DNA from 2 places in the Pseudomonas sp. NPDC089422 genome. Region 2 is predicted to be linked to the other one. Evidence: predicted binding sites of a transcription regulator. Region 2 holds the regulator's gene; the other holds the start of a gene.
What was found. The regulator FliA, encoded in region 2, starts transcription of late flagellar genes. The targets are predictions, from matches to a motif close to CTAAAGTTTNNNNNNNNNNNGCCGNTAA.
Positions count from the first base shown of each region.

Region 1: a site for FliA is predicted at 3,663-3,690, ahead of ACIPZ8_RS13740 (methyl-accepting chemotaxis protein). Genes of this name have one in related genera too.

Region 1 is NZ_JBIVHW010000006.1:253,356-259,281, reverse strand. It holds gene ACIPZ8_RS13765 (low specificity L-threonine aldolase) at 1-769, shown strand, start outside; gene ACIPZ8_RS13760 (methyl-accepting chemotaxis protein) at 890-1,618, opposite strand; partial or broken gene ACIPZ8_RS13755 (cache domain-containing protein) at 1,754-2,782, opposite strand; gene ACIPZ8_RS13750 (cell division protein ZapA) at 2,948-3,250, opposite strand; gene ACIPZ8_RS13745 (hypothetical protein) at 3,247-3,477, opposite strand; gene ACIPZ8_RS13740 (methyl-accepting chemotaxis protein) at 3,753-5,378, shown strand; gene gbcB (glycine-betaine demethylase subunit GbcB) at 5,422-5,926, opposite strand, start outside.
Region 2 is NZ_JBIVHW010000005.1:255,797-261,722, reverse strand. It holds gene flhF (flagellar biosynthesis protein FlhF) at 1-1,082, shown strand, start outside; gene fleN (flagellar synthesis regulator FleN) at 1,176-2,009, shown strand; gene fliA (RNA polymerase sigma factor FliA) at 2,006-2,746, shown strand; gene ACIPZ8_RS11860 (chemotaxis response regulator CheY) at 2,854-3,228, shown strand; gene ACIPZ8_RS11855 (protein phosphatase CheZ) at 3,247-4,035, shown strand; gene ACIPZ8_RS11850 (chemotaxis protein CheA) at 4,048-5,926, shown strand, end outside.

The sequences.
Region 1 (5,926 bases), on a different contig from region 2:
AACCGACGAGTGCGGCGCGCCGGAGTTCTTCTCCAACGGTTCCAAGCTGCTCACCGCACCCAGCGTCAACGGCAAACTGACGCCCGAGTCGATCCGCGAAGTGGCGCTCAAGCGCCAGGACATCCATTACCCCAAGCCGCGGGTGGTCACCATCACCCAAGCCACCGAGGTCGGCACCGTCTATCGCCCCGACGAACTCAAGGCGATCAGCGCCACCTGCAAGGAGCTGGGCCTGAACCTGCACATGGACGGCGCGCGCTTCACCAACGCCTGCTCGTTCCTCGGCTGCAGCCCGGCCGAGCTGACCTGGAAGGCCGGCGTCGATGTACTGTGCTTTGGCGGCACCAAGAACGGCATGGCGGTGGGTGAGGCGATCTTGTTCTTCAACCGCCAGCTGGCCGAGGACTTCGACTACCGCTGCAAGCAGGCCGGGCAGCTGGCGTCGAAGATGCGTTTTCTGTCGGCGCCGTGGGTCGGGTTGCTGGAAGATGGCGCCTGGCTGCGCCATGGCGCCCACGCCAACCGTTGCGCGCAGTTGCTGGCGTCGCTGGTGAGCGACTTGCCTGGGGTCGAGCTGATGTTCCCGGTGGAGGCCAACGGGGTGTTCCTGCAGATGCCGGAGCATGCCATTGAAGCGCTGCGCGGCAGGGGCTGGCGGTTCTATACCTTCATTGGTAGCGGCGGGGCGCGGTTCATGTGCTCGTGGGATACCGAGGAAGAGCGGGTGCGTGAACTGGCGGCGGATATCCGCAGCATCATCACCGCCTGACAGATTGCCGGGAGGGCTTCGCCCTCCTTTCGCGACACAAGGCCGCTCCTACACGAGGTACGCGTTTCCTTGTAGGAGCGGCCTTGCGTCGCGAAAGGGCCGCAAAGCGGCCCCAGCAATCTAGAGTTTGAACCCACCCATCTGCCGCGCCAGATCATCAGCCAACCCACGCAAGGCCTGGCATTCCTCGCGGCACCCCTGCACCTCGGCCGCCGTCTCCCGTGCCAGGTCGGAAATCCCCTGCACCGTGCGGTTGATCTCCTCGGTCACCGCCGACTGCTCCTCGGTCGCGGTGGCCACCTGGTGGTTCATGTCGCTGATGTGCTCGACCTGATCGGTAATCGCGCCCAAAGACGCGCCAGTACGCTGGCTGGACTCCACACCACTGCCAGTCGCCTGCTGCCCCGCCTGCATCGAACTCACGGCTGAACCCGCACCCTGCTTCAGGCGCTGGATCATCTGCTGCACTTCATCGGTCGACAGTTGCGTACGCCGGGCCAAGGTACGCACCTCATCGGCCACAACGGCAAACCCGCGGCCCATATCCCCTGCCCGCGCGGCCTCGATGGCTGCGTTCAGCGCCAGCAAGTTGGTCTGCTCGGAAATACTGCGGATGACAGCAAGCACTTCATCGATCGAGGCGACTTCATCGGCCAACTGGCTGACGGCATCGGCCGCCTTGCCGATATCACCCGACATGCCCTCGATACCTCGGATCGAACGCTGCACGACTTCACGCGCCTGCAACGCCTCCTCCCGTGCCGATTGCGACGCCTGGGCCGCATCACCGGCATTGCGGGCGATGTCCTGCACGGTCAGGCCCATCTCGTGCACGGCAGTGGCGACCATCTCGGTCATTTCCTGCTGGCGACCGGAGCGCTCGGCCGTGTTGTCCACCACCTGGGTTACCTGCTCCACAGCCAGGTGCAGGCGCTGGCTGGTGCGCAACACTTCGCCAATCAGGCCGCGCTGGCTGTCGAGGAAGCGATTGAAACCACGGGCCAGATCACCCAGTTCATCCTGACGGGCATCGTCCAGGCGATGGCTGAGGTCCCCGCTCCCGCCGCCGATTTCTACCAGCGCAGCGGTGACGCGGCGAATCGGCCGTACCAACCCACGCGCCAGCAGTACCACCAGCAGCAGCGAAATCAACGCAACCGCGCCGCCGATCAGGCTGGTCAGCCACACCGCCTGGCGCATCTGCGCGTAGATTTCTGCCTTCGGCACTTCGGCCACCAAGGTCCAGTTCAGGTCGCGCAAAGGCAACCCCAGCGCCAGGTAGTCTTCGCCGTCTCGGCTGAACTGGCCGCTGTGCAGTTGCCCCCCCTTGGCCATGACCGCCCTGGCTGCGTCCTCGCCCATTTGCTCGGCGAGCTGGCGCTTGCCGCTGAAGGCCGCGTCCGGATGCACCTGGATCAGGCCGTCGTTGCGCACCAGGAAGACCTTGCCGTGCTCGCCGAAGCTGAAATCGTGGATCAGTTTCGACAGCTCGGTCATGCGCAGGCCCATGCCGGCCACGCCGACCAGCTTGCCAGCCTTTTCCACCCGGTAATCGATGAACAGCGCCAGTTCGCCCGTGGCATGGTCGATGTCGATATTCACCAGGCGTTCGGCGCCGCTGTCGATGTAGCCGTAGAACCACTTGTCATTGGGGTTGTCGCGGCTGAGGACGCGGTCCAGGCCAACCTCGTTGTAGTAGTTGCCGGTTTCGGTCGAGGCGAACAGCGTGGTGAATGCATGGTTGCGTTGCTTGGCAGCCTGCAGGTACTCCAGGAATTGCGGCGTTTGAGCGGGATCCTCACCGCCGGCGAGCCAGTCACGCAGCAGCGTGTTGCCCGCGATGTCAGCCGCAGCCACCAGGGGCTGGCCAAGCATGCGCTCGATGTCGTTGCGAATTGCTTCGATGCTGGCCGGCAAGGCCGTTTCCAGCAGATAACGCTCGGTCAGACGGTTGAGCGCCACCGTGAAGATGATCACCACCACCAGAATGCTCGCCAGCAGGGCGGCGCCCATGCTTGCAATCAATTGCCACTGGATGCTCTTACGCCAGATACGCATGCCCCTGCTCCCCGCTCATTATTGTTTTGCGAGAAGTGTATACACTTGCGTATTCAGTTAATCCAGTGATCTGGAACAATGCATGGGACGCTGGGGCTGCCTTGCAGCCCCAGCATTCAATCAGGACTCAGCGATGGTCCGAACGATAGCGTCCACCGTGGCGTCGATCTGCGCCTGGGTACGCTCGAGGGTCTGCTGGTGTTCCTTCTGCAGTTCAACCTGCTTGGAACACAGGTTCAGCGCGGCCAGCACCAGCAATTTGTCGCCGATCAGGGTCGGGTACTGGCGCTTGGTTTCGTTCAGCGCGGTGTTGAGCATCCGCACTGCCTGGGCCAAGGTTTCTTCCTGGCCTTCGGGCGCCTTGATCGAATAGTCGCTGCCGAGGATCGACACGACATTGATCGGCTGCGCTTGCAGTCTCATGCGCCGACGACGCCGGCACTGGCGCGCTCGACCAGCGCCTGGATGCGCGCAGCGGTGGCGCCGTGTTTCTCTTCCTGCTCCATCAGCGACAGTTGCAGGGTTTCGTTTTCTTCCTTGGCCTGGGCCAGAGCCTGGCCGAGGGTAGTGTTCTGCTCGGTGAGTTGAGCGTTTTTCTGCATCAGGTCGCTGACCAGTTGCTCGAGTTGATTCAGGGAGGCTTCCAGCATGGGTCTATCTCGGGTTGTTGCAAAGGGCGCACACGATAAAGAAAAGCGTGAGCCCCCGCCATTAAATATCGGATTCTTAAGGTTTCTACCCCGCAGATTGACAGGGTATCGGGCCCCTTGTTCCGACCTGGATCAACCGCCGGTCAGGTAAATAGTTAGCTGGCTCACATTTTCCCTGGCTCAGCCTCAAGACTCATCAGTCACGACCGATAGACAGGTAGGTCATATTTCGTCGCACGGACCGCGCCTCCATATTCCCTCCTGGATTCTTCCCCATGTCTCTACGCAACATGAACATCGCCCCGCGCGCGTTGCTCGGGTTCGCCCTGATCGGCGTGCTCATGCTCGGCCTCGGTATCTTTTCGCTCATGCAGATGGGCAACATCCGCCAGGCCGGTGTGGCCATCGAAAACATCAGCGTGCCCAGCATCAAGACCCTGGATGAACTGACGGCACTCAACCTGCGTCTGCGCACCCTGTCCTATCGCCTGCTGCTCAACCGCGAGCCGGAAACCCAGCGCGATACCCTCAACCTGCTGGACCAGCGCAACGCCCAGATCGACCGTGCCCGCCAGGCCTACCTGCCGATGATTGGTGCCGCCGACGAGCAGGCCGCCTTCGACCAGTACACCCAACTGCTCAACCAGTACCGCCAGCTCGAGTCGCGCATGCGCAGCCTGAGCCAGGCCGACCGCCTGGACGAACTGCGTGACCTGCTCAATCGCGACCTGCTGGCCAACTCCGAACAGATCAACAAGATCATGGACACCCTGGTGCAGATCAACACTGACCAGACCCGCGCCACCAATGAAACCGCCGCCAGCCAGTACGCCGCCGCCTTCGCCCTGGTGATCGGCCTGTTGATCGCCGCCACTGTGCTGACCTTCCTCTGCGCCTTCCTGCTGACCCGCAGTATCGTCAAGCCGATCGAAGAAGCACTGCAGGCAGCCGAACAGGTGGCCGACGGCGACCTGACCAAGGTCATCCGCGCCGAAGGCAGCGACGAAGCGGCCCGCCTGCAGCGCGCCATGGCCCGCATGCAGGACAAGTTGCGCGACACCCTGCAACTGATTGCCGGTTCCGCCACCCAGCTGGCCTCGGCCGCCGAGGAGCTGAACTGCGTCACCGACGAAAGCGCCCGTGGCCTGCAACAGCAGAACAACGAAATCGAACAGGCCGCCACGGCCGTCACCGAGATGACCAGTGCCGTGGAAGAAGTCGCGCGCAATGCGGTCAGCACGTCGGAAGCTTCAAGCGAAGCCAGCTGCTCGGCCGGCGACGGTCGTGACCTGGTCATGGAAACCGTGGGCGCCATCGAACGCATGAGCGGTGACGTGCAGGCCACCGCCAAGCTGATCACCCACCTGGCCGAACAATCGCGCGACATCGGCAAGGTGCTCGACGTGATCCGCGGCCTGGCCGACCAGACCAACCTGCTGGCGCTGAACGCCGCGATCGAAGCGGCGCGTGCCGGTGAGGCCGGGCGTGGTTTTGCCGTGGTGGCGGATGAAGTGCGGGCGCTGGCCCATCGCACCCAGCAGTCGACCAGCGAGATCGAGCGCATGATCGGCAGCATCCAGGGCGGTACCGAACAGGCGGTAGAGTCGATGCGCACCAGCACCGAGCGCGCCGAGTCGACGCTGAACATCGCCAAGGGTGCGGGCATGGCGCTGGATACCATTGCCGGGGCTGTGGCGCAGATCAACGAGCGTAACCTGGTGATCGCCAGTGCGGCCGAGGAGCAGGCCCAGGTGGCGCGGGAAGTGGACCGCAACCTGGTGAACATCAATGATTTGTCGGTGCAGAGTGCTACCGGGGCGCATCAGACCAGCGCGGCGAGTGCCGAGCTGTCGCGCCTGGCGGTGGATTTGAATGGGTTGGTAGCGCGCTTCCGTACCTGACTTCAGAAAGCCGGGGCCGCTTTGCGGCGCCGGCAATCTCGGATCAGTAATCGATCCGCACATCCCCTTTCGGCACACTGCAGCACGACAGGATGTAGCCCTCGGCCTCGTCTTCCTCGGTAATCCCGCCGTTGTGCTCCATCTCCACTTCGCCGCCCAGCTTGAGCACCTTGCAGGTCCCGCATATGCCCATGCCGCAGGCCTTCGGAATCATCAACCCGACTTTCGCCGCCGCCGCATGCACGGTCTCGCCCGGGGCGACGCGGATGCTCTTCTCGCTGCCGATGAACTCCACCAGGTTGAGGTCCGAAGCATCCAATTCCGGCGCATCGGCCGCCTGCTCGGCATGTTCCACGGCATCGGCCTTGGCCTCTGCCGGCGTCGCGCCGAACGACTCCTCATGGTAGTTCTTCATGTCGAAGCCAACCGCCTCGAGCATGCGCTTGACCGCCGTCATGTACGGCGTCGGGCCGCAGCAGAAGATCGTGCGCTCCATGTAGTCCGGCGCGATCAGCTCCATCAGGCGCTGGTTCAGGTAGCCGCGATAA
Region 2 (5,926 bases):
CCGAGCTGGACAACCGCGCCGAGGCCAGCGAAGGCAACCGCCAATTGTTCGCCGGCCAGTCGCTGACCGCCGCCGAGCCATTGATCGAAGCGCATGTCGATGCCCCGGCAGCGGCTGCCGCGCCTGCTCCGGCCCCGGTCGACCCGCGCCTGTTCGACGCCATGCGCTCGGAGCTGTCGGGCCTGCGTGAGCTGCTCGAAGTGCAGCTCGGCTCGTTGGCCTGGAACCAGCTGCAGGGCAGCAAACCGGCCCAGGCCAACCTCTGGCGTCGCCTGCAGCGCATTGGCCTGTCCGGCCCGATCGCCCGCGAACTGCTCGACCTCACCAATGGCATCGAAGAGCCGCGCCAGGCCTGGCGCATGCTGCTGGCGCACCTGGCACGGATGATCGAAGTGCCGCAGGTCGAACCGATCGAAGAGGGCGGCGTGATCGCCATGGTCGGCCCGGCCGGCATGGGCAAGACCACCACCCTGGCCAAGCTGGCAGCGCGTTACGTGCTCAAGTACGGCCCGCAGAACCTGGCCCTGGTGAGCATGGACAGTTTCCGCATCGGTGCCCAGGAGCAGCTCAAGACCCTGGGGCGCATCCTCAACGTACCGGTGACCTACGTCGATCCGGGCCAGTCGTTGGCCGCCGCGCTGGAGCCGCTGCTGCGCAAGCGCGTGGTGCTGATCGATACCGCCGGCCTGCAAGCCAGCGACCCGGCCCTGCGCATGCAGCTGGAAACCCTGGCCGGCCGTGGCATTGCCGCGAAGAACTACCTGGTGCTGGCCACCACCAGCCAGAAGCAGGTGCTGACCGCTGCCTACCACAGCTACAAGCGCTGCGGCCTGGCCGGATGCATCCTGACCAAACTCGATGAAACGGCGAGCCTCGGCGACGTGCTGAGCCTGGCCATCAGTCATGAACTGCCCGTGGCCTACCTCACCGACGGCCCGCGCATTCCTGACGACCTGCACCTGCCGCGCCCGCACCAGCTGGTGACCCGCGCGGTGAACGTGCAGCTGCAGGACGAGCCCAGCGAAGAGGCGATGGCCGACATGTTCGCTGATCTCTACCACAACCCGCGGCGCGCAGGTTGAGGATGAAGCGTATGCAAAGTACCTACATTCCGGGGTTGGCAGTGCTACCCCGCGTGTGGCTTGGGTCCAAGCGAGACAAGGTAAACAACGAACATGGGTAGCATGCATCCCGTACAGGTGATCGCCGTCACCGGTGGCAAAGGTGGCGTCGGCAAGACTAACGTTTCAGTGAACCTGTCCCTGGCGCTGGCCGAACTCGGCCGCCGGGTGATGTTGCTGGACGCCGACCTTGGCCTGGCCAATGTCGACGTATTGCTTGGCCTCACCCCGAAACGCACCCTGGCCGATGTCATCGAGGGGCGCTGCGAGCTGCGTGATGTGCTGTTGCAGGGGCCTGGCGGTGTGCGCATCGTGCCGGCCGCCTCCGGCACCCAGAGCATGGTGCACCTGGCCCCGGCCCAGCATGCCGGGCTGATACAGGCCTTCAGCGAGATCGGCGACAACCTCGACGTGCTGGTGATCGACACCGCTGCGGGTATCGGTGACTCGGTAGTCAGCTTCGTGCGCGCGGCGCAGGAAGTGCTGCTGGTGGTGTGCGACGAGCCAACCTCGATCACCGACGCCTACGCGCTGATCAAACTGCTCAATCGCGACTACGGCATGAACCGTTTCCGTGTGCTGGCCAACATGGCGCAGAGCCCGCAGGAAGGGCGCAACCTGTTCGCCAAGTTGACCAAGGTCACCGACCGCTTCCTTGACGTCGCCCTGCAATACGTCGGCGCCGTGCCGTATGACGAGAGCGTGCGCAAGGCGGTGCAGAAACAGCGCGCGGTGTACGAGGCTTTCCCTCGCTCCAAGTGTGCCCTGGCCTTCAAGGCCATCGCGCAGAAGGTCGACAGCTGGCCGCTGCCGGCCAACCCGCGCGGCCACCTTGAGTTCTTTGTCGAGCGCCTGGTGCAACCCACCAGCGCAGGACCTGTGCTATGAACGCGAGCGGCTTCAAGATGTACAGCAAGGCGTCGAAAGACGCCCAGTTCGAGCTGGTGGAACGCTACGCGCCGCTGGTCAAGCGCATCGCCTACCACTTGCTGGCACGCCTGCCGGCCAACGTCCAGGTCGAGGACCTGATCCAGGCCGGCATGATCGGCCTGCTGGAAGTGGCCAACAAGTACGACGCCAGCAAGGGCGCCAGCTTCGAAACCTACGCCGGCATCCGCATCCGCGGGGCGATGCTCGACGAGGTCCGCAAGGGCGATTGGGCACCGCGTTCGGTGCACCGCAATACGCGCATGGTCAGTGACGCGATGCGCGCCGTGGAAGCAAGAACGGGCCGCGACGCTAAAGATCATGAAGTTGCTGCCGAACTCCAATTGAGTCTCGATGATTACTACGGGATCCTGAACGATACCTTGGGCAGCCGCCTGTTCAGTTTCGACGACCTGTTGCAGGACGGCGAGCACGAAGGGTTGCACGAGGACGGCGCCAGTGGCCAGGTCGAGCCGTCGCGCGATCTGGAGGACGAGCGCTTCCAGGCTGCCCTGACCGATGCGATCGCCAACCTTCCGGAGCGTGAGCGCCTGGTGCTGGCGCTGTACTACGACGAAGAGCTGAACCTCAAGGAAATCGGTGAGGTGCTGGGGGTCAGCGAATCGCGTGTCAGCCAGTTGCACAGCCAGTGTGCCGCGCGCCTGCGCAGCCGCCTGGGGGAATGGCGGGCGCGTTGAGCCAAGGGTCGTTGCAGTCGTTTTCTACGTTGTACCGAATTGAATGAATACGCGTGCTCGGGGCCGAGCGCGTTTGAGACTGCTTGGAGGTCTACTTGAACAAAGATATGAAAATCCTCATCGTTGACGACTTTTCGACGATGCGGCGGATCATCAAGAACCTGTTGCGTGACCTGGGCTACACCAACACCGATGAAGCCGATGACGGCACCACCGCGCTGCCGATGCTCGAAAGCGGCCATTACGACTTCCTGGTGACTGACTGGAACATGCCTGGCATGACCGGTATCGACCTGCTGCGCAAGGTCCGTGCCCACGATCGCCTGAAGACCATGCCGGTGCTGATGGTGACCGCCGAAGCCAAGCGCGACCAGATCATCGAAGCGGCCCAGGCCGGCGTCAATGGTTACGTGGTCAAGCCGTTCACCGCCCAGGTGCTCAAAGAAAAGATCGAGAAGATCTTCGAACGCGTCAACGGCTGAGTCACGTCAGGGGGCGCCATGGAATCAACACAGACGTCTTTGGGGGAGTTCGAGTCGACCCTGAAGAAACATGCTCAGGAGCTGGTCGAGAGCCTGGAACGGGGCCGTTTCGGCGACGCGGTGCAGCTGATTCATCAGCTCAACCAGACCCGCGACCGTGGCCTGTACCAGGAAGTCGGCAAGCTCACCCGTGAACTGCACAGCGCGATCGTCAGCTTTCAGATCGACCCGCGCATGCCGCAGGCCGAGGAAGTCTCGCAGATCACCGACGCCACCGAGCGCCTGTCCTACGTGGTCAAGCTCACCGAGGGCGCTGCCAACCGCACCATGGACCTGGTGGAGGAGAGCACGCCGGTGCTCAACGAGCTGGCAGCCGAGGCGCAAGGCCTGAGCGTCGACTGGCAGCGCTTCATGCGCCGCGAAGTCGCAGCGCCGGAGTTCCGCGACCTGGTCAAGCGCGTCGACAGTTTCCTGACGCTCAGCGCCGAGGGTAACCGCAAGGTCGCCGGCCACCTCAACGACATTCTGCTGGCCCAGGACTATCAGGACCTGACCGGCCAGGTGATCAAGCGCGTGACGGCGCTGGTCACCGAAGTGGAAAGCAATCTGCTCAAGCTCGTGCTGATGGCCAGTCAGGTCGACCGTTTTGCCGGTATCGAACATGACCACCAGCAGCTGCGCGCTGAAAAAGATCAAGAAAAACATCCGACTCGGGGTGAAGGTCCGCAGATTCATGCCGATAAGCGTGAAGACGTTGTGTCCGGTCAGGACGACGTCGACGATCTGCTGTCCAGCCTGGGTTTTTAAGGAGCACGTTTAATGAGCTTCGGCGCCGATGAAGAAATCCTTCAGGATTTCCTGGTAGAAGCCGGCGAAATTCTTGAGCAACTGTCCGAGCAACTGGTCGAGCTGGAAAGCCGGCCCGACGATGCCGACCTGCTCAATGCGATCTTTCGCGGTTTCCACACTGTAAAAGGGGGCGCCGGCTTCCTTCAGCTGAACGAGCTGGTGGAATGCTGCCACATTGCCGAGAACGTGTTCGACATCCTGCGCAAAGGTGAGCGCCGGGTCGACGCGGAACTGATGGATGTGGTGCTCGAAGCACTGGACACGGTCAACAGCATGTTCGGCCAGGTGCGTGAGCGCAGCGAAGTGACCCCGGCCACGCCGGAGCTGCTGGCGGCCCTGTCGCGCCTGGCGGAACCTGCCAGCGCCGACGCCCCGGCAGCGGTGGTCGAAGCTGCGCCGGAGCCGGTGGCTGCCGAGGCGGACATTACCGACACCGAGTTCGAGCAGCTGCTCGACTCGCTCGACGCGGTCAAGGCCGAAGCGGCCGCAGCCGAAGAACAGCTGCAGGGCGAGACCCTGGGCGGCGCGGGTGACGACATCACCGACGCCGAGTTCGAATCGCTGCTCGATCAATTGCATGGCAAGGGCCAGTTCTCGCCCGAAGTGGCCGCCACCGAAGCGCTGGTCGATGGCAGTGCGCCGGTGAGCGACGAGATCACCGACGAAGAATTCGAGTCGTTGCTGGACCAGTTGCACGGCAAGGGCACCTTCCAGGCCGATGCCTTGCCGGCTGCCACCGCTGCAGTGGAAAACGTTGTCGCACCCGCCAGCAGTGACGAGATCACCGAGCACGAGTTCGAAGCGTTGCTCGACCAGTTGCACGGCAAGGGCAAGTTTTCCGGTGAAACCGATGCTGCCGAAGCGCCTGTCGCCGTGGCTGCGCCGGTTGTCGCCAAGGCCGAAAGCACACCGGTCGCCCGGCCAGCCCCGGCTGCGGCTGCTGCGGCCGCTGCCAAACCTGCCGCGCCTGCCCGCAGCCCGGCCCCGGCCGCGGAAAAGCCTGCCAGCGAAGCGGAAACCACCGTGCGTGTCGACACTGCGCGCCTGGACGAGATCATGAACATGGTCGGCGAGCTGGTGCTGGTGCGTAACCGCCTGGTGCGCCTGGGCCTGAACAGCGGCGACGAGGCCATGTCCAAGGCCGTGTCCAACCTCGACGTGGTCACCGCCGACCTGCAGACCGCGGTGATGAAGACCCGCATGCAGCCGATCAAGAAAGTCTTCGGCCGCTTCCCGCGCCTGGTCCGCGACCTGGCTCGGCAACTGAAGAAAGAGATCAACCTGGAGCTGGTCGGTGAAGAGACCGACCTCGACAAGAACCTCGTCGAGGCCCTGGCCGACCCGCTGGTGCACCTGGTGCGCAACGCGGTCGACCACGGTGTCGAGATGCCGGACGAGCGTGAAGCCTCCGGCAAGGCCCGGACCGGCCGTGTGGTGCTGTCGGCCGAGCAGGAAGGCGACCACATCCTGCTGTCGATCTCCGACGACGGCAAGGGCATGGACCCGAACATCCTGCGCGCCAAGGCCGTGGAAAAGGGCCTGATGGACAAGGACGCCGCCGACCGCCTGAGCGAGTCGGACTGCTACAACCTGATCTTCGCCCCGGGCTTCTCGACCAAGACCGAGATTTCCGACGTGTCCGGCCGCGGCGTCGGCATGGACGTGGTGAAGACCAAGATTTCCCAGCTCAACGGCTCGATCAACATCTTCTCGGCCAAGGGCCAGGGCTCGAAGATCGTCATCAAGGTGCCGCTGACCCTGGCGATCATGCCGACCCTGATGGTGATGCTGGGCAACCAGGCGTTCGCTTTCCCGCTGGTCAACGTCAACGAGATCTTCCACCTCGACC